4 regions of the Lentibacillus sp. JNUCC-1 genome follow, and region 2 is predicted to be linked to each of the others. Evidence: riboswitches for the same ligand, from Rfam matches in the RefSeq annotation. Region 2 holds a riboswitch; each other region holds the start of a gene.

Region 1 (8,023 bases), 290 kb from region 2:
CATTTTCCTTGATGGTCAAAATAATGTCAGTCCCGACTGTGTCTTTTTGTGCAGGCTCGATTGAATAGCCCTCTCTGCCTTCAGATTCCCATTTAAAAGCTTCATCACTGCCAAGTGGTTTGGTAACAACAGTCACTTTATCAGCTACCATAAATGCAGCATAAAAACCGACACCAAACTGCCCGATAATATCATAGCCATCTTTGAGTTCTGTTTCATTCTTAAATGCAAAAGACCCACTCTGAGCAATGGTTCCAAGGTTATCTTCCAGTTCTTCTTGAGTCATACCGATTCCTGTGTCTGAAACCCGTAATGTTCGAGCGTCTTTATCTGCTTCTATTTCTATATAGTAGTCCGCCTGATTGAAAGACAGGTTATCGTCTGTAAGAGCTCTGTAATAGATTTTGTCAATCGCATCGCTCGCATTGGATATCAGTTCCCTGAGAAACACTTCCTTCTGTGAATAAATCGAGTTAATCACCAGATCTAGCAGGCGCTTTGATTCAGCTTGAAATGCTTTTTGTGCCATTTACATTCTCTCCTTTGTTATATTAATCCCTTACTTATTATATAAGAAATAAGAATTTGAGCAAAGAAATTAGCACTCGACATGATCAAGTGCTAAGATTACGCGAAAATATGCATTCCCAACCACGCAGCCAGAGTACAAACGATAACCGAACCTGCTACGTATGAAGCTGCTGCATATGTTTTCTTCAATTGTAATAGAGTAATGGTTTCATGACCAAACGTGGAGAATGTCGTAAAAGCTCCGCAAAAGCCAACTCCAAGCAAGAACCATAGTGGGTCGGTTATGACCTGATTCACGTGAAGGCTGTACAAAGCCCCGAGGGTAAACGATCCAACGGCATTGACAAACCAAGTTCCAACGGGAATAAAAGTACGGTGTTCCATGTTACGGTTGATTAAACTTGCCAGAGTGTATCTGAAGACCGCACCGAACGCACCGCCGATACCGGTCATAATCATGCTTTTTCACCTCCGTCTCTAAGGGCAAGTTTAACACCCGCGTAAGCAAGTATAAGCCCAGCCCCAATGGAAAGAGTCACATAAATCAATGCGCGACCGATCATATCGTTTTCCAGCAGCTGTACCGTTTCAAATGAAAATGCGGAAAATGTTGTAAATGATCCAAGCAGGCCAGTACCCAGCAGGAGACTCCAGTCCGGATGCAACTTCTTTTTAACTTTTCCCAGTGTTAAAAGCCATCCGAGCAAAAAACAGCCCAACATATTAACCAGAAGCGTTGCATATGGAAATGCATCGTAGGAAACAAAAGCGCCTATCCCATAACGCAACACAGCTCCGATCGTTCCGCCAGCCATAACCAATAATAGTTGCTTCATACCGCTCATCCTTTTAATTCCGAAATAGAAGTCATCGATGCTATTTATTGTACACTAAAAAACCTTTGGAGCAAAAACGCTCCAAAGGTCAGCTCTCAGTATAAAACCAATTCTAGCTTAAAGCATCTCTCGGATTACATCGCGGATTGGACGGGAGGTTAAATAAGTAAGCGGAATATCGAAAACAGTTTTTGCACCTGTTTGCCTATTTGATTGCATAAGACAGGCGGCACGGGCATAAGCAGCCATCACACTCCCAGTAAATTCGGGATTACTGTCAAATTTTGCGGTCAACTCTACATATTGATGGTGTGATTTCTCTGTATAACCAGACCTGATTACGTGACCGCCATGCTTTTTTTGATGATGATTTGTTCTTAATTCATCCAAGCTGATAAAATGAACCGTCGTTCGGTAATCAGCGAAATAATGCGGCATTGTCTTGATCTCATGGGCAATTCTTTTTTCTTCGCTTGGATTGTCAGCCACTACATAACACATCCTTTCATGCCGTTCTGTCGCGTTAAACGATAATTTTCTGCCCGACCGCGCCGCTTCTAATGCATCTTGATTAGGAATTGTATACTGAACAGCATCTGTCACGCCAGCAACATCCTTTACAGCAGCAGTATGTCCTTGACTCAACCCCTCACCCCAGAACGTATCTGTTTGACCGTTCGGAAGCAAGACTTCTCCCAACAGACGCTGCATGGAGAAAATCCCCGGGTCCCACCCCACTCCAATAATCGCGGTTTTCCCGCCCTTCTCAGCAGCTGCATCCACTGCATCAAGGTGCTCAACAATTTCAGCATGGATATCATAGCTATCAACCATATTAAACATGGAAGCAACATGCGGACTCATCTCAGGAAGATCTGCTTTTGATTGTGCACAAACAATCATGACATCAATATCATCTTCATACAATGCCATGTCATTGTAATCTCTTACAACTGTATCGCTAAAATAAGGTTTAATCACATTAGGCCGCCTTCGCGTAAATACTGCCCCGAGCGTCATATCTCTCTGTTGCTTCAATGCAATTTCTACGCCTCTTCCCACTTGACCATATCCGACAATCCCTGCACGTATCAGTCTGTTCATGATGATCACGACCCTCTGAAGTTTTTCGAAGCATCACATCATGCATTATATGAGTTGTCATCATTTAACATGCTGTTTTTTATCAAGTTCTCATTTTTAAGGTTCATTTTCTCTTCCTGTTATGCTATGTTTAGATACGGATGAATTCAAAGGGTGATCGGTTTGATAATTAAAGATTTATTTACCAACTTGGCTATCATTGTAGCTATGCTTTTCCTTTATACACAATTTATTAATAAACATCCGCTTAACAGGCAGTCCGCTTTTAGAGAAAAAGTCATTGCCGGCTTTCTCGGTGGGCTGCTTGGATTTGTGCTGATGTTTTTCAGTATGAATATTGATACAACTATTATAGATTTGCGGCATATCCCAGTTGTCTTGATGTCATACTACGGAGGCCCGGTCCCAGCTCTTACTGCGGCATTTGTGATCATTGCGGGCCGTCTCTTGATCGGATTCAATTTATCAAGTGTGTTTGGTATCCTGTTCATCCTGTTGACAACAGGGTTTTCGATTTTCATTATGAAACAGCACCTTGCCAAAAAATTTAAGCTCTTAAGCATTATGACTTTTTCTAACATCATATTTACAAGCCTAGTCGCTATCTTAATTAAGCCGACTGATCTTGTGATTATCATACCCGCATTTTGGCTGATTTCATATCTGGCCGGTTTTATTGCTTTTTATGTTGCTGAGTTTTTGCTGAACTCTCATATACTTTATACAAAGTATATGAATGAGGCTAAAATAGATGGACTTACGGGGTTAAATAACCATCGCAGCTTTGACCACACGTTCAACCAGTTAATTGAGCATGCTAATGAAAAACATCCTATTTCACTTCTTTATATTGACATCGACTTTTTCAAGCAGGTTAATGATACATACGGCCATAGCGAAGGGGATCTGGTTCTGCAAGAGCTTGGCATGATTCTGGCCCGCTCGGTCCGTTCTACTGATATTGTAAGCCGCAAAGGCGGTGAAGAATTTACAATAATACTCACAGAATGTCCGTTAGCATATGCACAAGATATTGCAGAATCAATTCGCCAAGCTGTTGAAGCCGAGCCTTTCTTACTCAGTTCGGGAACAAAAATTTATTTAACCGTTTCAATAGGAGTAGCAACATTTCCTGAAACGACCCAAAACGCCTATCATTTAATTGAAGACGCAGATCATGCTTTATATAACGCTAAGCAAACCGGACGAAACAAAGTCTCTTCAATAGATACCGTTCATAATACGAAAGAAACACAACGCTGAAATCAGCGTTGTGTTTCTTGTTTGGACTTTAAAAAACCCAGTACTTTCGCATCAATCTGTCCTTCTTTCAGTTCCCTGTTTTCGAAATTCTCTTTATGAATGAAGGCAGTCAATGCTTCGATTAAACGACTTTCATCTATTTTGTTAGAAGAAATATAACCAAGACGCCGCAAATGAAATGCAACATCATTTTTTATTTCATCTTTCACTAACAGCACATCATCTGGCTGTGTCACACCAAAATAAAGCTGATGAAGCAGATAGATGCGCTGCAGTTCATTGATGGGCTCTGAGTGATCATCAACTCGAAGGTCGATATAATGATCATTGACCCCGAGATAACCTCCGTGCTTTTTCACCACATAAAGAGCTGCTGACTGCTGTCCCCGCTTATCGCCTCCTGCTTCCTGCCCCGCAGCTAGAGCGGCAAGCAACCTATCCGCAAGAGAGCCTGAAGTTCTTTCAAATGTTTCGGCCATTTTATCGACTGTATTTTCGTCAACAAGAATATTCCCCTGAGCAGCATAATGCTTTCCTGTTCTGCCACCAGCCCAGTTATAACAATGTTCACCAGTAAAGGTCGCAGCGTTCCCGTTTGAATCGACAATACCAACCTGACGATAAGCACGGCCCTCATCCTGAGATGTTAAAATGTCGATCGTCTCCTGGGCACTTTTATCCTGTTCCAAAAGGTCCAGTCCCATGGGTCCATAGGCGGGATTGGCATAGGATTGTGTGGCCACTGCACCAACACCAGATTTTGCCCACGGTACTACCGAACCAACCCCCAGAAACTTTGATTGAACAGCCACACCGAGTTCACCTGTTTCGGGATCATACCCTGCAATTGAAAAAGTCATGTCCACCCCACCCTTGTCGTTGAATCTATCACGGAATGTGTTATCATAATTATACAATTTTTCCAGTGAATAACAACCATTATGAGAGAAGTGAAAGCATTTCTTCATATTAATTCATGACGAGTCCGCCATCAACAATCAAGTTTTGTCCGGTAACGCCACGGCTCCAAGGTGATGCGAAAAACAAAATAGCATCTGCAACCTCTTCCGGGGATGTTACTTTTTGAAGGGGTGTTTGCTCTCGAATCAAGTCAAACACAACATCAGGTGTTGCTGCACTGGCGTTCGTTTTATCGAGAAGCCCACCCGAGGCCATATTAACCGTTATACCATGCGGTCCCAGTTCTTTCGCAACATTTCGGGTGAAACTCAGAAGTGCAGCCTTGCTTGTGTTGTAGTCGTGATAGGGAACAACCGGATTCTGGAATAAGTTAGTCCCAATATTGATGAATCGCCCAAACCCGGCATCAATCATATCTTCACGACCTGCTTGGACCGTATTCAGTGCTGCTTTAATACTACCTTCAAATTGAGTTTGGAAGTCCCCCAAGCAATCGAATTGATTTGTTTGCGCAAATCTCCATTAAATTTAAAGCCAATCAATGCATTATTCACAACCGTTGTCACCGGTGAGCCGAAATGGTCTTTGGCTTTGGCAAACATAAGCTTGACCGCATCTTGATCGCGCACATCTGCCTTTAATGCAATAGCACGGTCAGCTCCAATCTCCTGTACCACAGCTTCAGCCAGATCTTCGCTAGCCAAATAATTCACGACCACCTTTGCGCCCTCGTGTCCAAACGCTTTGGCAATTGCCGCTCCTAGCCCTCTGCTCGCACCTGTGACCAAAACAATCTGTTCATTTAATTTCATGATATCCTTCTCCCCTTTCCCCATAAAAAAAGACCACCAGGAACGGTGGACGTGTTTGATCGCATATGTATTCATGCCTCAATTTAGACGCCACTTCCCTACGCCAGCGTTAACTGGATCAGGTTCCAAGGGTCAGAGTCTCCTCTTCTCAGCTTGCGCTCCCCCAGTGATCGGTTTTATGATATGGTATGCTTTCATTCTAGCACAATGGTTTATTTGTGCAACATTAGACACTGTTCATCCTTTTATATACGAATATCTTTCCCGCAAATCGCTCAAATACTTTTCACTGCAGCATGATTCCCCGCCTCTTAAAATTTCCTTCATATAATGCCATGGCGGCGCAGTTTCAGCCTCTTTATAACGGACAATAAAGGTCAACGCCTCCTTAGTCTCTTCATTTTGGAAGCCGACAGACACAACAGCCGGACGATATATGCCCGCATGAACCCCTCACGCTTATACAAATAAGGCAAAACTTCAGGTGTTACACGATACACCTTCCCTTCAACAACACCTCCCTCTTCAACAATATCTGCACGCCCCCCGTCATGCTGTTTGCGTGTGAAGCGTAGTGTATAACCCTTCAGTACTCCTTGCCCGAGAACATCTGTAAAAAACTGATCTGCCTGCTGCGCTTTAAATCGTGCGTCATCCATACAACTCCCGTAGGCAAAGTAAAGAAATGAAGGCTGTTTGATTAAATGGTGTACTTTCCAGTCGCCTCCCTTTATCACATTCTTTTTGAGCTGATCCGTTTGTGAGGCGAGCACGTACATAATTGCTTCGTAGTGTCCTGCATCTGTGTATACGGTCTGTTCAACGCGGTCATACAGGTTATCGAAAGCATCTGCTCGATAACCCTCCAATGCATCCAGCTCTTTCAGTGTTGCCTCTGAAACTCTGTACAGTTCCCCAAATACAGTATCTTCATTAGTCGGTTCCATTACAGGAAAGTCATGCCGTGTCTCATACAACCTGCCAGCTGTCCAGGCCTCTTTTGAAACGAGAAAAGCTTGGTTTAAGAAATAATGATGCGTTCATGTTGTCTCAACGTGCCATAAACAAAGACAAACTTCTTACTGTTCATTAAAACAGGCCTCCTTTACTGCTAATATCACAATTTTGTAGTTTATACCTTACCCATTTTTCATCATTATCTCCACACTTTATCTATCTGTGTAGAATAGAAGAGTATTGCTTTTTTATAGTTTAATATATCTTTATTTCGTGTTGTGTTCACCACACTATTTAATAATATTGATATTGATTGATGGTATTCTTCCAAATTATAAAGACACATCGCATAGAAAATCTTGATAGCATGATTATCAGAATACAGATTGATCCCTTTCTCAAGTACGTTCTTTGCTTTATCATAATCCCCAATGTACGGTATGTACTGCCAAGCTGCAATAACGTCTTTTCCTGTTCGGCATCTGGTAAACCCAACTGAAGCGCCTTTTCATAAAGTACAACCGCTCTTGACTCTTCCCCTAGTAAATCATAGTTCCAAGCAGCATGAAAACAAACCAATGCTTCCTCAGGTGTTACTTCCAATAAATGTTCAAGCAAAGCATTGGATTCTGTAATATTCCCCTTCTCCCTTAATTGAATGGCTTTTTTTAATGTAATAATGAAACACCTCTCTGGATTTAGCTGACTGTTTGTTTTCCCACTAGTATATCATGTCCAGCTTTCCATAAGATCAAATTTCCGCCTTAGATTTAAACAGGGATCAATGAGACACCATCGTGGCATGGAATGTTTAAGGCATGCTACAATATTTGAAGTAACTTATTTGAAATGGGGTTTTCAATATGTCTCTGAATAAAGATAAAAACTATGCAGGGCCTGTAATTACACTCACCATAATCGTAAACGGTATGATCGCTTTCTTATTTTTCATGCCAAAGCAGGACCGTTCCATCCCGTTTGACGTAACGATCCTGCCAAGATTGAACGCCATTTTTAATGCTTTCACGTTTATTTTTCTCTTAGCAGCACTCTTTTTTATTTTGAGGAAAAATATTGCGATGCATCGTAATTTTATTTTTGCGGCTTTCACAACAACAACTTTGTTCATCGTCTCATACCTGACGTACCATTATCTTGCACCGAGCACATCTTTTGGCGGCGAAGGGATAGTTAAATCCATCTATTACTTCGTGCTGATATCTCATATTGTATTGGCGCCAATAGTCGTGGCCCTCGCCTTGTTTTCTCTCGTTTGGGGACTGACTCGACAAGTGAAAAAGCATCGAAAAATCGTACGCTGGACAATGCCCATCTGGCTCTATGTCAGCCTCAGCGGCGTCATCGTCTACTTCATGATCTCACCATACTATTAAAAAATCACCCTACCATCAATCAAGGCACAGTTTAAGTAAACTGCGAACTAAAAAGCATAGTAGGTCAAAACCCATCAATGTATATAAGAGCACCGTGATTTGCGCTCCAGGAAGTCGCTTTCCGCGGGCACGGCCTCAGCCTCCTCGCTCGCAAAGACCGCTCACTGTGGGGTCTTCGGACTCGTGCTGTTCCCGCAGGAGTCGA
Region 2 (8,023 bases):
GATTGTAGCAGTAATGAGACCGATTACCACCGGCAGAAAATTTTTCCTGACAAGATCCATGACTGATACACCACAAAACCCAGCAATAGCAATTAACGATGACCATGCGACAATGGTACCGCCGCCAGTCCAAACTGACCCCATTTGTCCAATAGCTGCAAGAGTTTCTATATCCATGCCGCCGCTCTCAAGAGAAGCAGAGAGAGCGCCAGTTAAAGGCAGCCCGGAAAAGCCTGAACCGTCAAGCCCTGTAATCATTCCAATGATCAAAATGCTAAATGCAGCGAGAAATGCATTCTGTGGCAAGAAATCTTGTGTGGATTGCACAAGGTCAAACAAAAACGCTGGTGCATCATTTTCGATTCCCAAAATATCTCCTGAGAAGTCTGAACTTCCAAGAAAGAAAAACCCTGCAATTGGTATAACGGGACCCATTGCTTTAAAAGCAAAAACAAAACCATTAGTGATGTGTGTTGTAATATAATCAAGTGCATGTTGTTTACCGAATACAGTTGTAGCCATCAAAAGAAGGACAACAGCAACGCCGCCAACAAACGCAGCCCCATCTCCCCCTTCTAATCCACCCATGCGTCCAGAAGTTAGTTTTGTGGACATCATATAAACAACTACTATAAGGAGCGCGAGTGGCACAATAAACGCAAACGCTTTGCTCCAGAAGTCCCTGTGCTTCGTTCGCGTTGTATGGGTTTCAGAATCCGCCGCCTGCAAGTTTTCGATTTCCTGATCATTGAGCGGATCTCCCGATTGCCGCATATGTTTTCGGTGCAACATATATGCTAAACTGATGGCAACGCCCCCGACAATAAGAGACATCATGAGCGCCTGATCTGCTACTTGTGAGGTTTCAACGCCTGCTGAACTGGCAGAAATCCCAGGAGCCACTTGCATAATGTAGTCAGACGACAAAGCCATTCCCTGACCAGACAATGCAACAACTACTGCCGCTGTCATAATCGGCAAGCCCGCCCTGACCGCGGCCGGAACAAGCAAAGCACAAATGAGTGGTACAGCTGGTGTCGGCCAGAAAAATAATGAAATCACATAGGTAACTCCTGCAAGAATGAAGTAAGATACATGCGCATTGACCATAAATCTTTCAATAGGCTGAATCATTCGTTTATCTGCCCCTAAATCCCGCATCGCATGCAGCAATGCTAGCATAAACGTAATGATCAAAAATATATTAAACAATTCTTTTGCAGCTACAAGGTTGGCGTTAAAAATCGCTGTTAACCCGTCAACCATATTTCCTTTGGATACCCAAGCAATAATAAATGTGCCAAGCAGCGTTGGAAAGACCACGCCTTTACGCCATATCATTGTTAAAATTATGGCAAGTGTAAACAAACCATACAACCAATGGGATAAGGTTAATTCCACCTTTCACCGCTCCCTTTCTGTGCAAGTATGTTAACAGCCTATGCAAACAAAGAAAAAGCGGTGCAATAAAAAAGCAGCCTGGATTCTGCCAGACTGCCCGTGTGTGAGCGGATTTTGGTTATGCTGCCTTCAACAGCGTTTTAGGCTGTGTTCTGAATAAGAAATACACGACCAAAACTGATAAGATCGCAGTTGGAACCATGTATGAGACATTATACAAGAAAGAATACAACCATGCAGATTGTGATTCGATTGCCGAACCGAAAAAGATAACGCCAGCAAAATAATGCGCTAAAAAACGAAGGGCGCTTCCAAGAGCAACACCTAAAGTGATTGCAGTCAAGTATCCTTTCTGGTTACCGGATTTCACTGCCTCCTTGACCTTGCCGGCAAAGAGACCGGCAAAACCAATCACCGTAAATGCTAAACCGTATTCTATAAGTGCTTGGGCCCAGTGAACGATAAATGCCTGACCAACCGCCACCTGAAGCACTCCCCAAAGAAAACCCGACAGCAATCCGCCTTTAATGCCCCAGCGGAAAGCAGCAATAAATACAGGTACCATAGCCAGAGAAACAGATCCTCCCATTGCCCATACTTTGAAATTAAGAAAAGGTATGACATCAAGCGCCAACGCCAATGCTGTCAGCATAGAAATTTCAATCAAAAATAATATACGTGTCGATTGCAAAACATTTCCTCCCCTAATAATAGCTCTATTCTAAAATATCAGAGCACAAAAAAAGCAGTGCCAAGGGGAAGCTTCTTGATGAGTTTCCGCCCACACTGCTTTAAAGTCCATCAAAAAAGCCGCCATCCCTACGCTAGTACTAACTAACAGGTTCTAAGGGTCTGAACATATTGTGTCCACTCTCAGCCATACGGCTCCCCCTGAAGGCTTAACTATTCGCTTTTTTTGTTAATTTCAGTATAACATATCCTCTTTAGGCAAACAACTTACTGGCAAGTTCTGTTTATAAAGCGAGAAACTCCTCTACATCTGCGACACACAACTTGATCGCATTCTCCCAGAAATCCGGTTTTGTTAAATCCACATTAAGATGTTTCATCGCTAACTCTTCCACAGTCATGCGGCCCGTATCTCTAAGAAGTGCTATATAATCTTCTTCAAAACTGCCTCCCTTATTTTTTGCATGTGCATACAGACCCAAGCTGAATAAATAGCCGAATGTATAAGGGAAATTATAGAATGGCACACCTGTTATATGAAAATGCAGCTTGGAAGCCCAGAAGTTTTGATCATAATCTGTGATGGCCTCACAATACGCTTCTTTCTGTGCTTCGATCATTAGTTCATTTAACCTGTAAACAGAGACCATACCTCGCTTTCTTTCTTCGTAGAATCGTGTTTCAAACAAAAACCTTGCATGTATGTTCATAAAGAACGCGACACTGCGCTGGATCTTATCTTCGAGCAAAGTTTTCTTTTCTTCTGGTGTCTCAGCACTGTTGACAGATGCATCAGCCACAATCATTTCAGCAAACGTAGAAGCTGTCTCAGCCACATTCATAGCATAGCGCTGATTTAAACCGTGTATATCATTCATGACATGCTGATGGTAGGCATGCCCAAGTTCATGTGCAAGCGTTGCAATATTTGATGCTGTACCAGAGTACGTCATGAAAATACGTGTTTGTTCACTATCAGGAAAGCTCGTGCAAAAGCCTCCAGGACGCTTTCCTGCCCGATCTTCAGCCTCAATCCACCGTTTTTCAAAAGCCATTCGAGCAAAATCCGCCATTTTGGGACTGAAATTCCGGAAGTGGTTAACGATAAAGTCTGCCCCTTCAGAATAAGAATACGTTTTTTCTGATTTGGAAATCGGGGCTCCAATATCATACATACTTAACTCTTTTTGGCCCAATAACGCTGCTTTTCTTTTAAGAAAATCCACAAATGGCTGTTTGTGATCTGTGATTGCCTGCCACATGGCATCAAGCGTTTCTTGCTTCATACGATTGATTTCAAGCGGTTCCTTTAATACATTATCCCAACCGCGATGTTTATACTTCTGGAGCCGGAACCCGGCAAGGTGATTAAGGGTTTGTCCGAATAAATCAGCATGACCTGACCATGCTTCATTCAATTGTTCAGCAGCATGTTTCCGCATTGAACGGTCCGGATGACTTAATTTATTGGACGCCTGACCTACAGAATAGGATTCTTTTTTTCCGTCTTCTTCGAGCTCTACAGACATTGTTCCAACAATTGCATCATACATCTGTCCCCACCCATTATAACCGTCAACAGACAAATCATTGATCAACATTTCTTGAGCAGCAGGTAATTGCTCTTTTGCCTTTGAGCGATTTTCATTCAGCACAAAGCTCAGAGGTTTTAGATCCGGGTGTTCAAGCATCTTTTCCCAGTCTGTCCCAGGAATTTTAACCATTTTTTGGTCAAGTGATGTTGTTATCGTACCTAGTCGAGCGCTGAGATCACTCCGCTTACCAACAAGAATGGTCGCCTTTTTATCGGTTACATCCTGAGCGCTCAAACAACTGATAAATGCAGAAGCTTCACGCAGTTGTTTCGTCGTTTTTTCAAGATGGGCAATCGTTTCTGCCAGCTGAACACTGCTGGCAGAAACCGGGTCAAATGAGTCCACATAACCTTTAAGTTTATCAATATTGGATTCCAATTTAGTGAGATATGTACGGAGTTCTTCTGAATCACTTCCTCCAGAAAACACAGTATCCAAATCCCATGTTGGCTGATAAGTTTCAGTCATTAAATGAATTCCTCCTCTTTTAAATTAACTTACTTTTTCAGTATAACGGGACTTTTTATTTTTTTCATTTCATATGACTCGACGACATATGTTATATCGGTTTGAACATTACTCATAAGAGGTACATATATATATAGAAGTGTCTTTTACACATATAATTAAAAGGAGGATATACATTGGCTTTTAATGTTACGGAAAAGTTAATACATTCCCATCTTGTGTCTGGGGAAATGAAAAAAGGAGAGGAAATCGGTTTAAAGATCGATCAAACCTTAACACAAGATGCGACAGGAACTATGGTCATGCTTGAATTAGAAGCGATGGGTCTTGACTATGCAAAAACAGAGGCCTCTGCACAGTATGTCGACCATAATTTAATTCAGGTTGACAACAAGAATCCTGACGATCACTTATTTCTAGAAAGTGCGTCAAAACGCTTCGGGCTTTATTACAGTCGTCCCGGTAACGGTGTAAGCCATCCTGTCCACATGCAACGTCTCGCACGACCCGGTAAAACCCTGCTTGGCTCGGACAGTCATACATGTGCAAATGGTGCCATGGGCATGCTTGCTATGGGAGCAGGCGGCATTGACGTTGCACTTGCCATCACTGGAGAACCGATTTATATCAAAATGCCGGAAATCATGGGTGTCAAGCTTACTGGGAAACTGCCTGACTGGGTCAGTGCTAAAGACGTAGCACTGGAAATGCTTAGACGATATGATGTCAAAGGTGGCGTCGGGAAGATTATTGAATATTACGGACCGGGCGTTAAAGAACTTTCTGCCATGGACCGTCATGTGATCGCAAACAAGGGTGCAGAGCTCGGTGCGACGACTACGGTATTTCCTTCAGATGAGGAAATCAAGCGTTTTATGGCGACGCAGGACCGTGAAGAGGAATGGGAGGAATTGGTTGCAGATGAAGACGCTTCGTATGATCTCCATGACGAGATCAACTTGTCTGAATTGGTTCCTTTAATTGCAAAGCCTTCTAGTCCTGGCAATGTCGTTCCTGTCAGCGAAATCGCCGGAACTCCTATCTATCAATCATACATCGGCTCCTCAGCAAACCCGGGCTTCAGGGACTTTGCAATTGCAGCTGAAATTGTGAAAGGCAACAAAATTGCTGATACATTGTCTTTTGACATAAACCCGACCTCAAGACAAATGCTGACCAGCTTGGTGAAAGAGTTTCATATTGCAAGTTTGCTGCAATCAGGGGCACGGCTGCATCAGGCAGGGTGTAACGGGTGTATTGGCATGGGGCAGGCACCTGCAACTGGGAAAAACAGTCTGAGAACAACGCCCAGAAACTTTCCGGGGCGCTCCGGAACAGTTGAAGACAGTGTGTATTTGTCGAGCCCTGAAACAGCAGCTGTTTCAGCGTTAAAAGGAGAAATCACTGATCCGCGCACATTTGATAAGCCATACCCGAAAGTCAATGTCCCGAATGAAAAATATGTGGATGACCATTTATTTGAACCGCCTTTGCCAGTTGAAGAAGCAAAGAATGTAGAAATCGTAAAAGGCCCTAATATCGTTTCTATACCAGAAATGAATGAACTCCCTGATGAGCTGGAAATTCCTGTCCTGTTGAAAGTAGGAGACAATATATCTACAGATGAAATTTTGGCTGGCGGAGCGCGTGTCCTTCCATATCGGAGTAATTTACCCGAAATTGCCAAATTCACTTATGAAGCTGTAGATCCTTCATACGTTAAGAAAGCGATGCAAACAAAAGATAGCGGCGGGCACGCTATCGTAGGCGGATATAATTATGGCCAGGGATCCAGTCGTGAGCATGCTGCACTGGCCCCACGCTATTTAGGGCTTCAAGTTGTTATTGCGAAAGACTATGCCAGAATCCATTGGCAAAATCTCGTCAACTTTGGGATTCTCCCCTTAACGTTTGTAAACGAAGAAGATTATGAAAAACTCGAAACCGGAGATACACTGCATTTAGCAGACATACGAAAAACAATACAAAAACAAAATAAATTGACAGCCTTGCTTAAAGGAAAAGAAGGCACCATTGAGCTTGAGCACAGCTTATCAGAAAGACAAATCGACACAATCCTGCACGGCGGTCTGATCAATTGGATTAAAGCAAAAATATAAAAAATAAATAGGGGCGCAGCGCCCCTATTTATTTTTTATATTTTCTGATGACATGATCCGAATATACAAATTACCTTGATGAGCTTCTGCCAAAATCAATATGGGCTGGCTATATTTGTTCTTAAATACGAAATCCGGCCCCCACCAACTCACTGCTGCATCCCTTCCAGAAGGCACATAAGGCACTTGCCTGCTATGAGAGTACCGTTCCACAATTTGTACTCCCCTTAGGTCTACTGCATTAAATAAAGTTGATGAGACTTGACAAATCCCACCGCCAATACCTTCTGTTAATTCCCCTTTTACAATAACAGGGGCTCGCTTATACCCTTTCTCTTCAGTTCGCTCTCCGACAATGCGATTAAAAGAGAATGTTTCTCCAGGAAAAACAACATAATTGTTGATCGCTTGGGCCGCAAGCTCAATATTATGGCTGCGCTCAGTATGGCTTTGTTCGAAATGGGTGCGATATTCACCAAGTTGTATGGTTCGGATTTGATTCAAGAGTTCACTATCTACACGAGGGTAAATCCTTTCTGTCGGGATCTCGAATGATGATGCGTCTTTTTGCAGCAAGTGGCTCATCAGCATTTGTCGGAAGTTGAGCTCATGAACTTGTATCCCTGGAATTTCTGATGAAATTTCATCATCTGATGTAATTCTGGCGTTCTTAGGCGAGGTATATATACGCTTCTGTATCTTCTTATAAAGCGCATACATACGCTTCTGATCAAAAATCAAACCGCCTGAACCTTCTAGGAAGAAATAGTCCCGATGTATTGTCTCAACTGGTTCATCTTCGTATATAAGATCTATTTCTTCTGCTGCAACAGACATCGCAGGAAATATCATAATAATGATTATCACAGCTAAACACTGCTTCATTTCACATAACCCCTTAACCATATTATCTGTTTTTTAGTATGGGGTTATATACATATAACATGCAGAAGCTGTTACATTTTTTCTACTCTCTATTTTCACATGATAAACCATAGAAAAGCCACAACACTTAAAACAATAGCAATGATATAGATCGCTATTTGCAATGGTATATTCGACCTGAGTGATTCTTCTTCGTAGTCAAGGGATCGTTTCAGTTCTTCTTCAGGGGTATCGCCTTCTTCCTCATATTGTTTCATTTTCTTTTCTTCTTGTTTAAAGGCGTACAATGTACCAACAACAGCAACCGCAAAAAGAATAACAAGAAAAATTATTAATCCAGTACTCATCAAGACACCCCCTTTTTAACTGTTTTGTATCTAAAATGACAAAAAGGCTGTCCCGTCCCTATGACGTGAACAGCCTGCATATATTCATTATCTAAAGTCTCTGGTGTCCTCAAATTTGCGACTGGCATAAACATAACCTACAACAGACGCAAGTACCATTAAAAATGTATATAACGTTCCCTTTTTCATGGTCGATTCCTCCTCATTCCATTTTCAACAATTTAACCGTTTCAAATGATTAGAACGGACGGAACTTGCCTTTTCTCAATACAAGTTTCGGTCCGCCGAGCAAGAATAGGTAACGATTATCCACGACTTTCTTCATTGTTGCGGCGGACTTTCCGTATAGCTTCGTTCCGGAAAATACGGTCCCCATGCCATCTGTTACACCCAATGATGCGACTGTACCTTTATCGTCAAACACAAAAGATTCCAGCGGTTCATTATGGAGCAGAGCACGGAGGTTGGCAGCACAAGTATCAGCATGCTGCATAGCAGACTGGGCAGTTGGTGGGTA
Region 3 (8,023 bases), on a different contig from region 2:
TCAATAGCTCCTCCTGTGTCACGTACTTCCTGTTTCACCGCTTCGAATATATCCCCATCTGAAGCTGATTCACGCTTCAATTCCTTGTACCGATCTGTAGAAAGATTCCCAGCTACCAAAACTGAGTTCTGATCTGCCTCTATCACAATACCTTCCGTGTGGGGTTCACCACATCCTGTGAGCGAAACACTAAATAACATCATTATTAGCAACGATACAAGGAGCTTTCTCATAAAACACCTCTTTATAATAAATCATCAGTTACTCACGTATCTGGCTGGTTTGAAAATTTCAATTCCTGTTATATCATACGATTCACCATAGCTTTCGTTGTCAAAATTAACAAATCCTTATCCATGGTATTTCTCCCAACCGCCCCTCCCGTTCCCAAAAAAGCATGAGAATCGTCCCCGCGTTTTACGGCGCTTGGCGTTTTCTCGTTTATTTTTGATAAAATAAAAAGGATGCGGTTTGCATCCAGTTATTATGGATTATTTATGCTGGCTAGAATGCCTGAAGTACTCTATATAACACACGTTCTGTTTTTCTGAGAATGAATAATAGACAACAATCTTATCAATAATGATTTTGTAACTGCCTTTCCATTCCTTTTCTTCTACTAAAGTACTTACACCAAGTAAAGTGATTTTTTCCTGAATATTTCTGGCAAGCGTTTTTTATATTCTGCAGTCTCAGTCTGGGTATAATGTTGGCTGCGTATATTTCGAAAAGCCTCTAATGCTTGGTCAGTCCATTCCAACCTCATTTAAAGTTCTCCCTGATTAATCATTTCAACTACTTCCTCTGTTGTGTAGGTATTACTATGCAAAATATCCATTTTGGCTTGAAGCAATTTTTCTTTTAATTCTGGGTCAGCTTCTACATCTTCTGTAACCGTGGATTCCGGCTTTTCAATTAAAGAAAGGTAATATTTCTTACCTTCAATTTCAACAACTGGGTCACCGTCAGAGATGATTTCCTTCATTACTTTTGCCATTTGACCTTCAATCTTCCTCATTCTGAACGCCTCCTCGAGGAAATATTCAAATGAATCTTATGCTTATTATACTACATATGATGTGAAATATTGATGTTGCAAGGGATGTATTTAAGAAGAAACACATGTCTGATTCCGCCGCTCCCACGCCCTCCACTTCAAAAATTTGCAACTTAACCGTACATATGACATACTTGCGTTTGTAATGCATTACACAAAAAACTACATACTTTTATGTGGGGGTGCTAGTCATGCTAGCTGAGACCGTATTCTTGAAATACGGACCCTTTGAACCTGATCTGGTTGGCACCAGCGTAGGGAACATTTCATTTTGTCATTTATATTTGCATAAATGAGATACCTGTGCGCTAAAGGTCCTTAACCTTAGCGCATTTTTTATTGTTCATATTTCATGGCGGACTAAAAGATAGAATGAAACCGAATCAGTAGGAGAGCTCTCTCCTTTACAGGAATAGATACCACGCCACTCTACATTCCCGGCGCCATGCTGCTGATCATTTAAAGGACACCTTCATGTAAAAGTTTACTGGAGGAATGACGTTGAAGAACCTGTTTAGGGTCGTACTAATTGGATTGTTCATTTTCATGGCTGGCTGTGGTCAAAACACCGGTCAGGCAGAAAATACAGGAAACGATGGCACGGATAATTCTGATTTAACACCGGTTAAATTTGCGCTGGATTGGACACCGAATACCAATCACACTGGCATATATGTTGCAAAGGAAAAAGGATATTTTGAAGAACAAGGTCTGGATGTTGAGATCCTCCTCCCTGGAGAAGCAGGTGTGAACCAATTGCTGGCGGCGGAGAAAGCTGACTTTGGGATCAGCTATCAGGAAGGGTTGACTCAGGCGCGCTCAGAAGGGCTTCCGGTGGTGTCAATCACTGCCGTGTTACAACACAATACAGCTGGTTATGCATCACCTGCAGACAAAGACATTACTTCACCTGAAGACTTTGAAGGTAAAAAGTTTGGTGCAAATGGATCTGACCTTGAAAAAGCAATGATGACAGCTTTGATGAAGAATGACAATGCCGATGTGGAAGAGGTCGATTACATCACAACTGGCGACTCCGACTTTTTCGTAGCGGTTGAACGGGATGTGGATTTCTCACTCGTTTATTACGGCTGGACGGGCATTGAAGCAGAGCTCAGAGGTGTCGATTTGAACATGGTCTACCTTGCTGATTACTCCGATAAGCTTGATTTTTATACACCGATAATTGCGACGAACGAAGAGATGATTGCTTCTGACCCTGAAACGGTCAAAGCCTTTACACATGCGGCCGTAAAAGGTTATGAATTTGCGATTGACAATCCAGAAGAAGCGGCCGAGATCTTAATTGATCGTGTGCCGGATCTTGATCCCGAACTTGTGAAGCACAGTCAAGAGTGGTTATCACCTAGGTACAAAGATGATGCCGAACGGTTTGGGATACAAGAACAGGACAGATGGCAGAAGTTTGCTGACTTTCTATTAGACAATGACATTATTGATGAGCCTGTTGATGTGGAGCAGGCATTCACGAATGAATTTTTACCAGAAAAATAGATTTATAGAACAACATGCAGGAGTGATGATATGTCAAAGTTAAGCGCAGCCCGCGTTCTTTCGCAAAAGTTAACGGAGAGATCCCGATGACGACAAATTGGCTGGGAAAAGTATGGCGGCCGCTTATAGCGATTCTCCTATTCATTGGGTTATGGGAAGCAGCAACGCGCTTGTTTGCAATTGAGAAATGGCTGCTTCCGGCGCCATCTGATATTGTGATGGAAGCTAAAAGTGTTATACCTGTATTCATGCCGCACGTAGGGTCCACAGTCCAATTATCTGTGGCAGGTTTCCTGATCGGCACAACAGTTGGTTTAGGGGTTGCGACCGTATTGCATTTGATGCCCAGGGTGCGGGAGACATTCTTTCCGTTTATCATTTTATCTCAGAATATGCCCATTATTGTACTTGCACCATTACTCGTCATCTGGTTTGGATTTAATCCATTGCCAAAGCTGATCATCATTACATTGGCATGCTTTTTTCCGATTGCCGTATCTGCATTGGGCGGGTTTACCCAAACCAATCGTGAGCTGGTCCATTATATGAAAATGATGGGCGCCAATAAAGCTCAGTTGTTTTGGAAATTGGAACTGCCGCATGCCATTCCAGCCATATTTTCCGGACTTAAAATCGCAGGCACATATAGTGTCATGGCGGCGGTTGTATCGGAATGGCTCGGCGCCCAGAAAGGCATCGGTGTGTTTATGACACTCGCAGCCTCTTCTTTCCGGACATCTCGCGTGTTTGTGGCCATTATCGTGGCGATGATTATCAGCTTGGCCTTCTTTGGACTTATTTTATTGCTGGAGAAGTTTTTCATCCGGTGGCAGCAGAAGGGAGAAAATGCATAAATGCTTGAGTTACGTCATGTGAGTAAGTCATTTGGAGATAAGCAGGTGTTGCATGATATTTCGCTGCATGTGGCGGATGGGGAGTTCGTATCGTTAATTGGGCCATCTGGAAGTGGTAAAAGTACGCTGTTCAGTCTGATTGGCGGGCTCTTAACACCAGATTCCGGCGATGTTTATTTGAACGGTGACCAAATTACAAATAAAAGCGGTTTTATCAGTTATATGCCGCAGCAGGCTTCCCTCTTCCCATGGCGCACAATTTTAGACAATGTATTACTGGGACAAGAATTACAAGGAAAAAAAGACCCAGACCGTGCCGCTGCCATGTTAGAAAGAGCAGGACTTGGCGATGTCATTCATGCCTATCCGCACGAATTATCCGGCGGCATGAAGCAGCGCGTCGCCTTCATCCGTGCCTTGTTAAGCCCCCAATCTCTCATGTGTCTAGACGAACCTTTTTCGGCACTTGATGAGTTCACGCGGACAGACATGCAAAAATGGCTGTTGTCCATTTGGGGAGAATATGATCAATCGATTTTGTTCATTACCCATAGTATCGACGAGGCATTGTTTCTATCAGACAAAATCATCATATTATCCGTCAATCCCGCGGAAATTAAAGACATTGTAAAAGTACCGTTTGCAAGACCGAGAGATGAAGAGCTCTTGCTTTCCGAAGAATTTCTTCAATGGAAAAGGAAAATTATTCAGACGATCCACAGTTAGACGGCGTTCCGCTTTCCCGTCTAACTGGTGAAAAAATAATGTTTAGGAGGAATTGTTATGACAGATCAAAATTGTGGTGTGAGTAACATTGTAGGTGCGAGTTTTTCCATTCATCCGATGAGTGATGATTTTGTTGACATTATAATGGGGGCATTGAAAGAAGTGGACACTTCCAAAGTCTGGCTCGAAACAGATGATGTCTCGACAACCGTTCGCGGAAAATCAGTTCACATTTTCGATGTAACCAAGGCTTTATTCATGCATGCTGCAAAGACCGGGAAACATGTTGCATTCCAAGCGACCTATTCGGTCGGGTGTCCGGGAGATTCTGAAGGAGACGTTTATCTTGAAGTGGATGAGGTCCCATTAAATGAAGAAAAGGTCAGGGACTGGAAACAATACGTCGCAGCTAAGTTTTCCCTCTACCCTCTCGGTGGTGGCAATTACATGGATGCCATTTACCAGCAAATTGAAGCCATGAAAGAGTATGTCACCGTGTCCCATGCCCACTACGCCACGAAATTAGAAGGTGACGCTTCCCAGGTGTTTGCCGGTTTGGAAAACGTATTTAACGCAACAGTTGAAGGTGGTTCAAGTCATACCGTGATGACCGTATCCATTTCAGCCAACAGCCCATCGCATAAGGACAGTAACTAAAACATGCGGGGACGGCCTTCATGCTTCCAAGACTCTAAAAGGAAGCATGGGAGCCGTCCCCATATTTTTGATAAGAGGGCAAGTTCGTCTGTCAAAGGAAAAATGTTTTCGATCCAAGTAAGAACGGCTCGTATCAGACGAAGAATGCGTTTTATCAAACGAACAGACCATTCTATCAGAGCAAGCACAGCATCTATCCAAGGAGGAACGCATTCTATCAAACGAAGAACGACTTCTATCCAACGAAGAGCACGTGTTAGTTGTTGCGTACTATTAAAAGGATGCATGACCCGTAATTTCAAAAAGAGGTTGAGACAAAAGTAATATACATAAATAAAAAACCCGAACAATTCTATCTTATTACAGGTAATTGTTCGAGTTATTATGATTTAGCGGAGGGAAAACACGGAGACTCCAGTGGGAGGAAAAGCCTCGATGAGACCCCGGAGCGCGGTAGCGCGAGGAGGCTCAGCAGCGCCCACGGAAAGCGTAGTGTTTTCCCGGAGCGGGGCCCAAAGCTCTAAGCTATTATTTGTGTTTTCACCATTAAAATTGTTTTGTCCCAACCTCTTTTACTATTTAACATTATTAACTGCTTGAGTACCACTTAGCCGCCAGAAAAATCTCCGTTTGTAGCAGCCATGAGCGCCTTGATCGTATGTAATCGATTCTCCGCCTGGTCAAACACAACAGAATGGGAACTGTGGAACACGTCATCCGTGACTTCCATTTCGGTCAATCCATATTTTTCATAGACAATTTTTCCGACTTCCGTTTCGAGGTCGTGGTGAGCAGGGAGACAGTGCAGAAACAGCACATCCTGATTTCCGGTCGCATCCAGCATAGCCCAATTCACTTGGTAAGGTCTTAATAAATTAATGCGTTCTTCCAGCTGTTCTTCTTCCCCCATCGATACCCATACATCGGTATAAATGACATCAACACCTTTTACAGCGCTAGCAACATCTGCTGTAACCATGACACGCCCGCCGGATTCATCCGCGATACGGTTTGCGTAGGCCAAAATTTCTTCATCCGGCTGAAGCGGGCCAGGCGCACAAATCCGGATGTCCATCCCCAATTTGGCACAGCCGATTAACAGACTTGTAGCCATGTTATTCCGCCCATCTCCAACGTAAACAAGACGACGGGTTTTTAAGTGTCCGATATTCTCCTCGATGGTGAGAAAGTCAGCCAACACCTGGGTCGGATGGTAGATGTCTGTCAAGCCATTCCAGACTGGAACATTGGCATTGGCGGCTAGAGTTTCGATCGTCCGGTGCTCAAAGCCGCGATACTGGATGCCGTCAAAAATCCTTCCCAGAACAGTTGCCGTATCTCGTACAGACTCCTTTTTGCCGAATTGAATATCCCCTTTTCCCAAATGCTCGGGATGTGCGCCCAGGTCCACACAAGCTGCCGTGAATGCAGAACGCGTACGTGTCGAGGGTTTGTCAAACAGCAACGCAATATTTTGTCCTTCCAGATAACGGTGTGGTTTCCCTGCTTTTTTCATATCCTTTAGGGCTTTAGCGAAATCAACCAGTTCACAAATTTCCTCCTGGGAAAAATCCTTCAATGTTAAAAAACTTCTTCCATATAGAGCTGCCATGTTTTTCACCGTCATTTCTTCAACCCTCCACTTATAAAAAAACATCCCTTTTTCTGCTGAAATTAGATAACCTGCAGAATTGTTATCGTTACATTACAGCAAAAGGGATTTAATTTCAATGGTTTAATTAAATTATTTAATGGGAGTATAGAAAAAGGGCATTGATAAACATGGAGAATGGCATGTGGCAACGGCTTGCACCAACATCTTAAGAAAATCAAAGGAAGAAACATTATAACGTTTCTCATGTTTCAGGACTCAAAAAAAAGCCCTTCTATAATAGAAGGGCTTTTTACTATGCATTATTATTTAACGACGTTAACGGCTTGTGGTCCGCGGTTACCTTCTTCGATGTCGAAAGTAACTTGCTGGCCTTCGTCTAAAGTTTTGAAACCTTCGTCTTGAATAGCTGAGAAGTGTACGAATACGTCGTCTCCACCTTCAACTTCAATGAAACCGAAACCTTTGTCTGCGTTAAACCATTTTACTGTACCTGTGTTCATGTGTAATTCCTCCGTTGTGCATTGTGCACGTTTATTACTTTGATTGCTCATTTCAATAATTCAAGACGATGATATAAGTTGTTATGTTATAGCTAAAATCTTGTATTCCTAGCACGAACAATTAAGTTATTCTTAGTGTAACACATCTCATTTGAAAAAGATACACCTAAATATATTCAAGGCTAATTCTGACACCACTTTATGGGGAAAAGAAAAGAACTGCCAACCTATTTTTTCGTTTAACTACCTCTCTTCGTCTTGAAGTGGTAAGGTTTAGGGAAGAGGATGTGTGAGATCGGTTTTGTAATACATAGCAGCTGATATGTGTGTATACCCTTTAGAAGGCGGCAATAAATTGAAAATGTGACAGCATATGTACTCTGAATCGCATCCGCCCGCCAACATATCTAGAATGTCATTATGCAATTAGGAGGCGCAATATGAATTTTCTTACGGATGTTCTCTACTCATTATATGAATATATCACAGGTGGCACATTATGGATTTCAATAGGCAAAACACTCGTGAGAATCGCCACCATCATCATCCTTGCTCTCGTTTTCAAACACTTAGGAAATAAAGTCATCGATACCATTTTCAAAGACAAGAAAAAAACGCGGATCAAGCTGACAACGAACCGGCGGGAACAGACGCTAAAAAGTTTATCAAAAAACATTCTGTCCTATCTCATCATGTTTATCGCGACCATGATGGTTCTGGACACCTTCAACGTTCCCATAAAAACAATGCTTGCCGGTGCCGGGGTTGCTGGGCTTGCAATCGGTTTTGGGGCCCAGAGCCTGGTTAAAGACATCATCGCAGGCTTCTTTATTATCTTCGAGGATCAGTTTTCAGTAGGCGATTATATTGAAACGAGCGGGATCGAAGGGGATGTCGAGATGATCGGGCTCCGCAGCACGAAATTAAGAAGTTTCTATGGTCAGAACTATGTCATTCCCAACGGCCAAATTGATATCGTAACCAATTATTCCGCAAGTAATGGCTTTGCAATGGTTGAAGTCAATGTCCCATATGAAACAGATATACTGAACATCGAGAAAATAGTCAGTAACATCTTAACCACACTGCCGAAAAAATA
Region 4 (8,023 bases), 440 kb from region 2:
GAATATATGTCTGACTCATACTCTGCAAAATAGCAGCTTGTTCTTTGCTTGGTAGCAGTTTTATTTTTACAGTGATTGTCTGTGCCATCTTTTCACCCCCTTGTTTTTTGTTGTTCAACATAATGCTTGATGGTGGCACTTGAAACATTTCCTGCGGTAGATACAAAATAAGAACGTGTCCAAAGACTAGGCAAGTGTTGAAGATGGGGAAATTCTTCTCTCAACTTTTTTGAAGTCACGCCTTTGATTTTCGCCATAATATTCGTTGGACTTAACGTGGGTAGTGTATTAAGAAACATATGTGTATGATCTTGGTCACATTCTAAAGCAATAATGACAATCTCTAACTCTTCACATATTTCTTGCACCAGTTGTTTAAATCGTTCCTCTACATCAGCCCGGAGAAATATTTTTCTTCTGTATCGAGGGCAAAACACGAAATGATAGTTGATTAAAGATACTGTTGTTTTCGTTCGTCTATATTCATTCATACAAGTATTGTATCAGTTTAGTGGAATAACTACAACAGACAAACATAGAACTTTCGGATACTCAAAGTATCACGAAGCTTTAGGTTTTAGTGGCACTCCGTATCCGACCTCACTGTCATCCCACACCTAAAGGAGTGGGCTTTCCCGTTTGGAAAATCTGTAAGCGAAAAAACCGGCCCTGTATGAGTGGCCGGTTTTGTTATGATCGATTGCACGCTTTAAGTTTTTGAACTGCTTTTCTCGGGTCATCAGCTTCAGTTACAGCGGATATAACACTGACCCCCGCTGCACCTGCATTAAACACCAGCTGGGCGTTATCAGTCGTGATGCCACCAATACCGACAATCGGCATACCCGGGTAATCACGTTGCAGTGTCTCAATCCACTCTGGACCAACCGGCGCCTTGGCATCGTGTTTCGAAGTGGTCGCAAAAACCGGACCAGCCCCGAGATAATCAACCACGTTTAGTGGACTTCTGCCGACTTCCCCTGTATTAGATACCGACAGTCCGATGATCTTATCCGGAAACTGACGTCTTACCTCTTTCGCTGAAGCATCATCCTGTCCGACATGAATCCCATCAGCCTCAAGCGGTTCAACAAGATCTAAATCATCGTTTACGAAGAAAAGCACATCATGATCGCGGCAGATGGCCCTGAGCTTTTTTCCGAGTGCCAGTTTTGCATCACCCTCGAGTGATCCAGCGCCTTTTTCCCGAAATTGGAATGCAGTAATACCGCCCTGGATGGCATCGTGCAAAATGTCGGCAGGATCACGATCACAATTCTGACTGCCCATGATCAAGTAGACTTTTAGGCGATCTCTTAACAGGGTCATCGGGAAGCCTCCCAGGTCGTTAATGTGGCAACGTCCAAGCTTAGAGCATCGATCAGATGTGGCAGGAAGGTGCCCGGACCCTGGACAGCAGGCTGGGCAGCAGCATATTCCGCTGCCAGACCGTAAAAGCGCAAAGCCCCCTGGACCTGTTGCAAGACAGGAGCCTCCGCTGTCAGACAGGCTGTCATAATGGAACCAAGCAGGCAACCGGCACCTGTAATGCTGCTCAGATAGGGATGGCCGCTCGTATTTGTCACATTTGCGTCACCTGTGTGCACCACATCTGTTTCACCGGTTACAACAGCCGTTACGTCATAAATTCCCGCCACTTTCTCAGCAACCTGACGAGCATCACCGCCCCGACAGAATCGACACCTTTAACTGCCCAGGGGATATTTGCCAAATAGGCCATTTCGCCGGCATTTCCTTTAATAACGGTTGGTTTGACTTCAGTTAAAATCCGCTTGATCGCCTCTTGTCTGAAAGGGGTGGCAGCAACACCGACCGGGTCAAGCAGTACTGGAATACCTTTATCGTTAGCGGTCTGTCCCGCTAGGATCATCGAATCCAGTTCATCTTCTGTTAAGGTGCCTATATTAATGAGGACCCCGTCTGCTGCTGAAGCCATGTCACGAGCCTCTTTTTTGGATTTAGCCATAACAGGTGATGCCCCGAAAGCAATCAGACCATTGGCTGACATGTTCATCACGACCTGATTGGTCAAGTGGTGAATAAGCGGATTATGATTTCTAACATACTTGATGACGTGTTCCATTGTTTAATCCTCCTTCATTCTCGGTGCCCAGTGGTTGGTAGGACCGCTCCCTTTTCCGATGTCCAGAGAATGTGTGAGTGCCGCCGTTATATAATGTTTGGCCTTTTCCACCGCCTCAATCAGCGGAATTCCCTGACCCATGTAGGCCGTAATTGCCGCGGAAAGTGTACAGCCTGTCCCATGGGTATTATCCGTATTGATTCTAGGGTTACTGAATACATTAAAATCCAGACCATCATACAACACATCAAGTGCCTCTCCTTTAAGATGGCCGCCTTTAACAAGCGCGGCACCGGCACCATAATCATGGACAAGCTCATAGGCTGCTTTTCTCATGTCATCAGTAGTTGTGATGTTTTTACCGGTCAGCACCTCTGCTTCAGGCACATTCGGTGTCACAACAGTCGCGAGCGGCAGCAATTCTTCCCGCAAAAATTCCTGTGCATCCTCATGAATCAGCGGGTGACCACTTGTCGTGACCATGACAGGATCCATAATATAGGGCGCATCAACATGCCTCATTTTATCTTGGAAAACCTGCATAATCTCTCTGTTTTCGAGCATGCCTGTTTTGAACGCATGTACCGGAATATCATCCAAAATCGAATCAAACTGCTGTTTCAAAAAATCAAGTGGAATATCGTGTGTCGCCTGGACACCAGTCGTATTCTGGGAAACCAGTGTCGTGATCACGGACATGCCGTATGTTTTCAATTCCTGAAACGTCTTCAAATCTGCATGGATGCCGGCTCCGCCTGATGGATCCGTGCCGGCTATCGTAAGCACACAAGTCAGATCATTCATCTTAACAACCTCCCTTATTCAATTTGTGCTGAGGGTCCAGCGCAGATACTCGCGAAACAATGAGTACGCCAATGAGCGCTCCTGAGACACTGCTGACTAGAAATGACGGCATGAAAAACAATGCCCCGACGCTCGTTCCCATTAACAGCTTTGAAAATGGCACTGCAAACAACGCACCAATCATACCTGTTCCGACAATTTCACCGAGCACCGCCCAGCCTTTTTTGCCAAAACGACGATACAGAATACCAGCTAAAAATGCTCCAATCATACCTCCCGGAAAAGCCAGCAATGAACCAAGTCCCAGCATATTACGAAGCAGGCCAATCATAAATGCAATCCCAACTGCCGGTCCTGGCCCAGCATCACCGCCGCCATAACATTCACCGCATGCTGTACCGGATAGGCCTTCGCTACCCCAGCAGGAAACCAGAATAACTGAGCTCCAATCGTTCCAATGGCGACAAACACCGCCATCTTTGTCATGAGACGCGTATCTATTTTCATCATATACCCCTTTCCTCACATCACAATCAGGGGGCCTGTATGTTGTTTGCTGACATTATGGGCTAGGTGCTTGGATAGAATCGGATTTTCGTTTGATAGAATGCAATCTTCATTGGATAGAACCGCTTGCTCGTTTGATAGAATGCAGTCTCCCTTGGATAGAACCGGGATTCCTGTTTAAAAACTTAAAAAGCCAGGTCCTAAAATACGGGACCTGGCTTTGTGCACGGATTAGCTACACTACTTCCCTCCGCTGGCATGATCCAGATCAGGTCCATAGAGTCGAAAAGTGAATACCTTTCTCTCAGCCATTACATATGGCACCCCTAGTAGTTTTTGTTTCATGTGATGTAATTGTTAATTTCATCATAACAGATCAATGGAGAGTTGTCATAGTGAAACATTCTTTTGTGTTATTCGTATGAACCTATTATAGTAGAGAAAGAAGTTTAAACACGTTGAAAGGGGAATACATATGTTCGAGCTCCAAGATCCGCAGCAAAAAATTGCGCCTGAGGCAGTCAAAGTGTGGCGAATCAGCAACACACTGACACATATCATCGTCCTGCTCATAGGTGGAGCCCTCGTCACTGCAGGTCATATATTTGATTGGAAAAACTGGATCAACATCATCTTGATTGTACTTCTGGCACTGGATCTCATTATGGCCATATGGGATATTTTTATCGAACCAGTTCTGACCCAACGCTACTGGCGTTATGACATTACCAGTGAATTCATCCAGACCAGACACGGAATATTTAAAATCAATCATACAGTTGCGCCGATGACAAAGGTCCAGTATGTCACAGCAAAAGAAGGACCGCTGCTCAGACGTTATCATCTGCAAACACTTGAAATTGGCACCATGAATACATCCCTTGCCATCCCGGCCTTGTCAAAGGATGAAGCTGTCACGCTCCGTGCTCAAATCGCAGAATTCGCTAAAATTAAGGAAGTGGATGACGCATGATCACACCAACGCGCATGCATCCCATGAAAATCGTCAGCTCCATGATCAAAATCTTAAGAGATAATATCATTTTTATTTTTATATTTTTCATCGTAAACTTCGGACTCGATGTTCCTACTTATATCAATGTTTTCCGGATTTTGTTTCTCCTGTACATTACGGTAAACGTGATTCACAGCATCTTGTCTTGGTGGAAAACCACCTATGAGATTCGGGAAGATACCATCCATATCCGCAGCGGGGTATTTCAAAAGAAACATAACACCATCCCGCTCGCTGAAATACAAAATATTACATGGGAGACACCAGCTTATTTCCGACCGTTCAAAGTAACGTCTATCCGACTGGAAACAAGTGCAGCTTCTGACAGTGCTTCTGTCAACCTTGACGCCATTACAAACGAACAGGCAGAGGCCATTGAAGAACTCGCTACAGATTATAAAGCTGCTCAACCTGAAACAACGGAGACTGAGACACATGAAGCGTCTGATGACTTTGAACAAAAACAAGCATCTTCACCAGAAAAACAGGCGCGAACGGTTCATTTTGTGCCAACCACTAGAGATTTGATCAAAGCATCTTTCTTATCATTCAGCTTTCTCGCCCTGATTCCGCTTATTGCTGTCGGTTATCAGAATTTGGAACGGATTGTAGATATTGATGACAAAGCAATCGGTGTATACAGCTTCTTAACAAGCTCTTGGTTGATCACAGCGATCACTTTAGTGGTCCTTGCAGCTGTTTTTATTGCTTTTGGCGTTGTCAGCACATTTCTTAAATATGGAAAGTATGAAATTGCCTCAGACGATGAACGGATTTTTATACATCGCGGTATCCTTTCGGTAAAGGCTTTTTCTATACGAAAGGCAAATGTTCAAGCGATCCAGGTTAGCCAGACACCTCCCAAAAAACTGCTTCGCCTGGCGGAGGTTAAACTTATCAGCGCCGGAAGTATGGAGGGCGAATCTGAAGATATCAGCACCCTTTATCCATTTCTTCCCGTAAAACGGGCCAGTAGCCTCGTCGCTGAATTATTGCCGCACTTACCGGTACAGGAAGCGACGCAAAAACTGCCCAGACAAGCACTCTGGCCCCGTATGCTGCGCGTTCCTTGGTTTGGCCTCATTGCAGCGGGAGCCTTGTTATGGTTTAAGATTGAGTGGTGGTCTGTGCTTATACCGTTTTTCTTTTTCATTTACCTGAGTCGTTACTTCAACTATCGCAATACAAGATATGTATGGGACGAAACAGGCATTCATTTTAAAAACGGCGGCATCTGGACCCAGCATTTTGTCACCAACCGTAAGAAAATAATTGAAATCGAAATATCCCAAAGTTTGCTGCAGCGCAGGCTCGGACTCGCTACCATCACCACTGTCAATCGTGTCAAACCCGTTCATCACGAACAGCTTGAAGACCTTCCGCTGACAGCAGCCCAAGATTTCAAACAGTGGTATAGTAAGAGATTTATGGAAAAGGAAATTTATGTGGAGTAATCCTTATAAGCAAGAAGGAAGCATCCTTTAGCAGGTGCTTCCTTCTTGCTTAATTAATAAATTATTTATCAAACCGGACCTCGATTTGATTCGCTGCAAGTTTTTCCTTGATCACTTTTATCATATGGACGGCAGTCGGTGTATCACCATGTACGCAAATTGTTTCACCGCTAATATCAATTTCATCACCCGATATAGTCGTGATTTGCTCATCCAAAACCATACGCAGGACCTGATCTGCAGCAACTTCAGGTTCTGTAATCACCGCCCCATGTTCAGTTCTCGGAACAAGGGACAGGTCATTTTGATAAGATCTGTCAGCAAAAAGTTCGAGCACAACAGGCTGTTCTTTCTCCACTGCTACCCGTTCAAGTTCAGAATGAGGTTTTACGAAAATAGGCAGTTCCGGGTTTAGCGCGTGTACAGCTTCAACAATACTTGAAGCGATCGTTTCACTTTTGTCTGCCATGTTATTTAAATTTCCATGCGGCTTTACGTGCTGCAGCTTTACATTGTGTTTTTGACAAAATGCATCCAATGCGCCAATTTGATAGATTATGATGTTCGTCAGGGTCTCTTGTGGAATATCCATATTCCAACGGCCGAACCCGAGACGGTCAGGATAACTCGGATGTGCCCCAACTCCGACATTAAATTCTTTAGCCATCGCTACGGTCTTGTCCATGACATCTGGGTCTCCACCATGGAAACCGCAAGCAACGTTGATTGAAGACACCAATTGAATAACTTCTTCATCATGCCCCATCTTATAAACTCCAAAGCTTTCTCCAAGATCACAATTTAAATCGATCTGCTTTCTGCTCATTACGACCTTCCTTTCAGTGCTTTGCAGAATTATGCAAGTGTGAGACAATGAAACATCCCTTCCTGCCTGGTGTAAGAGTCATGTGCCTCTTGCAAACTGACTTCTTCAAATCTGATGTAATCGCCGGGTTTTAATTGGGCAATTAAGGGCAAGTCAACGGCGATCACCCCTGCAATCTTAGTATAGCCGCCCACGCTCGATCGCCCAACCTGAAACAGAATAGGCAGGCCATTTTCAGGAACCTGAACTGCGCCCCAGAACATGCCCTCAGAGGCAATGTCTGCGCCGCTTTTATGATGAATCTCAGGACCTTCCAGACGGCATGCCATACGGTCCGATTGTGGAGAGACGGTATACCAAGAATTTAAGAAAGTAGCCAATCCATCATTTGTAAAGGCATTTGATTGAGGTCCTAATACAACTCGGGCAGACACCTGAGTTGAATAAACAGGAATTAAATCACTCGGTACACGTCTTCCGGATATTTTCTTTGATGTATACGTGTGAGATTTGACCAAGATCACATCGTTTTTTTTCACCGGTCTGCCAGAAATACCGCCTAAATCGCTTACTGTATCTGTTGATTTGCTGCCGAATATTTCGGGAACATCAATGCCCCATGTACTGCGAGATATACCCGGCAGCCTGAAGGTCCGCCTTTGAGACGAATCATATCACCCTTTTTCACAGTAATAGATCGCCACATTTCTATACGCTCATTGTTAATAGTCGGAGTCAAATCACCCCCTGTAAAGGCAATTACACCAGGGTTAAGCACCTCCAGCTGTAATCCCATCAGGGTTATTTCTAACGTTGCTTCATTCTGATGATTACTAACAAGGATATTAGCCATGCGATGGGCATATGGATCGGCTGCACCTGATACAGGCATTCCATATTTCTGATACCCATGCCGTCCCAAATCCTGTACCGTAGTTAACACTCCAGGATTGATTACTTTAAACATACGTCTCATCCTTTATAAGATTCAATGTCCGGACTTTTTTGCTCAGTAGTGATCGTTTCGTATTCTTGCTGATCAACCGCTTTAAATTTGATCTGGTCTCCCGGGTTCAGCAAAAAAGGTTCCTTCTCTTCTGGCGCATATAACCTCAGTGGGGTATGGCCTATGATTTGCCATCCACCCGGGCTCTCTACAGGATAGATGCCAGTCTGATCATGTGCAATCCCCACACTCCCGGCCTGAATCTTGGCTCTTGGTTCAGCTAATCTTGGCGTTGCTATTTGGTCTGACATGCCTCCAAGGAAAGGAAAACCGGGGGAGAATCCCAAAAAGTATACCGTATACAATG

The links. Region 2 has a riboswitch for thiamine pyrophosphate ahead of thiT (energy-coupled thiamine transporter ThiT). Riboswitches for the same ligand answer to the same signal wherever they lie in the genome.
Region 1: it holds a riboswitch for thiamine pyrophosphate, as region 2 does, so the genes downstream of both, JNUCC1_RS01940 (3-oxoacyl-ACP reductase) here and thiT (energy-coupled thiamine transporter ThiT) in region 2, are expected to answer to the same signal.
Region 3: it holds a riboswitch for thiamine pyrophosphate, as region 2 does, so the genes downstream of both, JNUCC1_RS12515 (ABC transporter substrate-binding protein) here and thiT (energy-coupled thiamine transporter ThiT) in region 2, are expected to answer to the same signal.
Region 4: it holds a riboswitch for thiamine pyrophosphate, as region 2 does, so the genes downstream of both, thiW (energy coupling factor transporter S component ThiW) here and thiT (energy-coupled thiamine transporter ThiT) in region 2, are expected to answer to the same signal.

The regions. Positions count from the first base shown of each region.
Region 1 is NZ_WHOH01000001.1:391,842-399,864, forward strand. Features, by position in the region: partial or broken gene htpG (molecular chaperone HtpG) at 1-529, opposite strand, end outside; gene crcB (fluoride efflux transporter CrcB) at 628-990, opposite strand; gene crcB (fluoride efflux transporter CrcB) at 987-1,367, opposite strand; gene JNUCC1_RS01925 (diaminopimelate dehydrogenase) at 1,485-2,471, opposite strand; gene JNUCC1_RS01930 (GGDEF domain-containing protein) at 2,634-3,734, shown strand; gene JNUCC1_RS01935 (DUF1028 domain-containing protein) at 3,737-4,594, opposite strand; partial or broken gene JNUCC1_RS01940 (3-oxoacyl-ACP reductase) at 4,704-5,467, opposite strand; TPP riboswitch at 5,546-5,642, opposite strand; gene JNUCC1_RS19420 (hypothetical protein) at 5,705-5,887, opposite strand; gene JNUCC1_RS19110 (gamma-glutamylcyclotransferase family protein) at 5,845-6,204, opposite strand; partial or broken gene JNUCC1_RS19115 (gamma-glutamylcyclotransferase family protein) at 6,193-6,492, opposite strand; gene JNUCC1_RS01955 (tetratricopeptide repeat protein) at 6,719-7,027, opposite strand; gene JNUCC1_RS01960 (DUF420 domain-containing protein) at 7,288-7,818, shown strand.
Region 2 is NZ_WHOH01000001.1:98,325-106,347, forward strand. Features, by position in the region: gene JNUCC1_RS00530 (hypothetical protein) at 1-1,401, opposite strand, end outside; gene thiT (energy-coupled thiamine transporter ThiT) at 1,520-2,092, opposite strand; TPP riboswitch at 2,201-2,303, opposite strand; gene JNUCC1_RS00540 (M3 family oligoendopeptidase) at 2,376-4,154, opposite strand; gene JNUCC1_RS00545 (aconitate hydratase) at 4,331-6,274, shown strand; gene JNUCC1_RS00550 (VanW family protein) at 6,299-7,159, opposite strand; gene JNUCC1_RS00555 (hypothetical protein) at 7,255-7,506, opposite strand; gene JNUCC1_RS00560 (NAD(P)/FAD-dependent oxidoreductase) at 7,745-8,023, opposite strand, start outside.
Region 3 is NZ_WHOH01000003.1:410,873-418,895, reverse strand. Features, by position in the region: gene JNUCC1_RS12525 (DUF3221 domain-containing protein) at 1-203, opposite strand, end outside; gene JNUCC1_RS12520 (hypothetical protein) at 767-1,018, opposite strand; TPP riboswitch at 1,226-1,335, shown strand; gene JNUCC1_RS12515 (ABC transporter substrate-binding protein) at 1,553-2,572, shown strand; gene JNUCC1_RS12510 (ABC transporter permease) at 2,659-3,426, shown strand; gene JNUCC1_RS12505 (ABC transporter ATP-binding protein) at 3,427-4,152, shown strand; gene JNUCC1_RS12500 (YkoF family thiamine/hydroxymethylpyrimidine-binding protein) at 4,210-4,809, shown strand; gene argF (ornithine carbamoyltransferase) at 5,417-6,436, opposite strand; gene JNUCC1_RS12490 (cold-shock protein) at 6,727-6,924, opposite strand; gene JNUCC1_RS12485 (mechanosensitive ion channel family protein) at 7,365-8,023, shown strand, end outside.
Region 4 is NZ_WHOH01000001.1:535,304-543,326, forward strand. Features, by position in the region: gene JNUCC1_RS02565 (RNA-guided endonuclease TnpB family protein) at 1-88, opposite strand, end outside; gene tnpA (IS200/IS605 family transposase) at 93-491, opposite strand; gene thiE (thiamine phosphate synthase) at 691-1,329, opposite strand; gene JNUCC1_RS19120 (hydroxyethylthiazole kinase) at 1,326-1,658, opposite strand; gene JNUCC1_RS19125 (hydroxyethylthiazole kinase) at 1,637-2,104, opposite strand; gene thiD (bifunctional hydroxymethylpyrimidine kinase/phosphomethylpyrimidine kinase) at 2,108-2,908, opposite strand; partial or broken gene thiW (energy coupling factor transporter S component ThiW) at 2,910-3,415, opposite strand; TPP riboswitch at 3,644-3,753, opposite strand; gene JNUCC1_RS02595 (PH domain-containing protein) at 3,891-4,388, shown strand; gene JNUCC1_RS02600 (PH domain-containing protein) at 4,385-5,884, shown strand; gene JNUCC1_RS02605 (LamB/YcsF family protein) at 5,946-6,710, opposite strand; partial or broken gene JNUCC1_RS19435 (biotin-dependent carboxyltransferase family protein) at 6,740-7,686, opposite strand; gene pxpB (5-oxoprolinase subunit PxpB) at 7,683-8,023, opposite strand, start outside.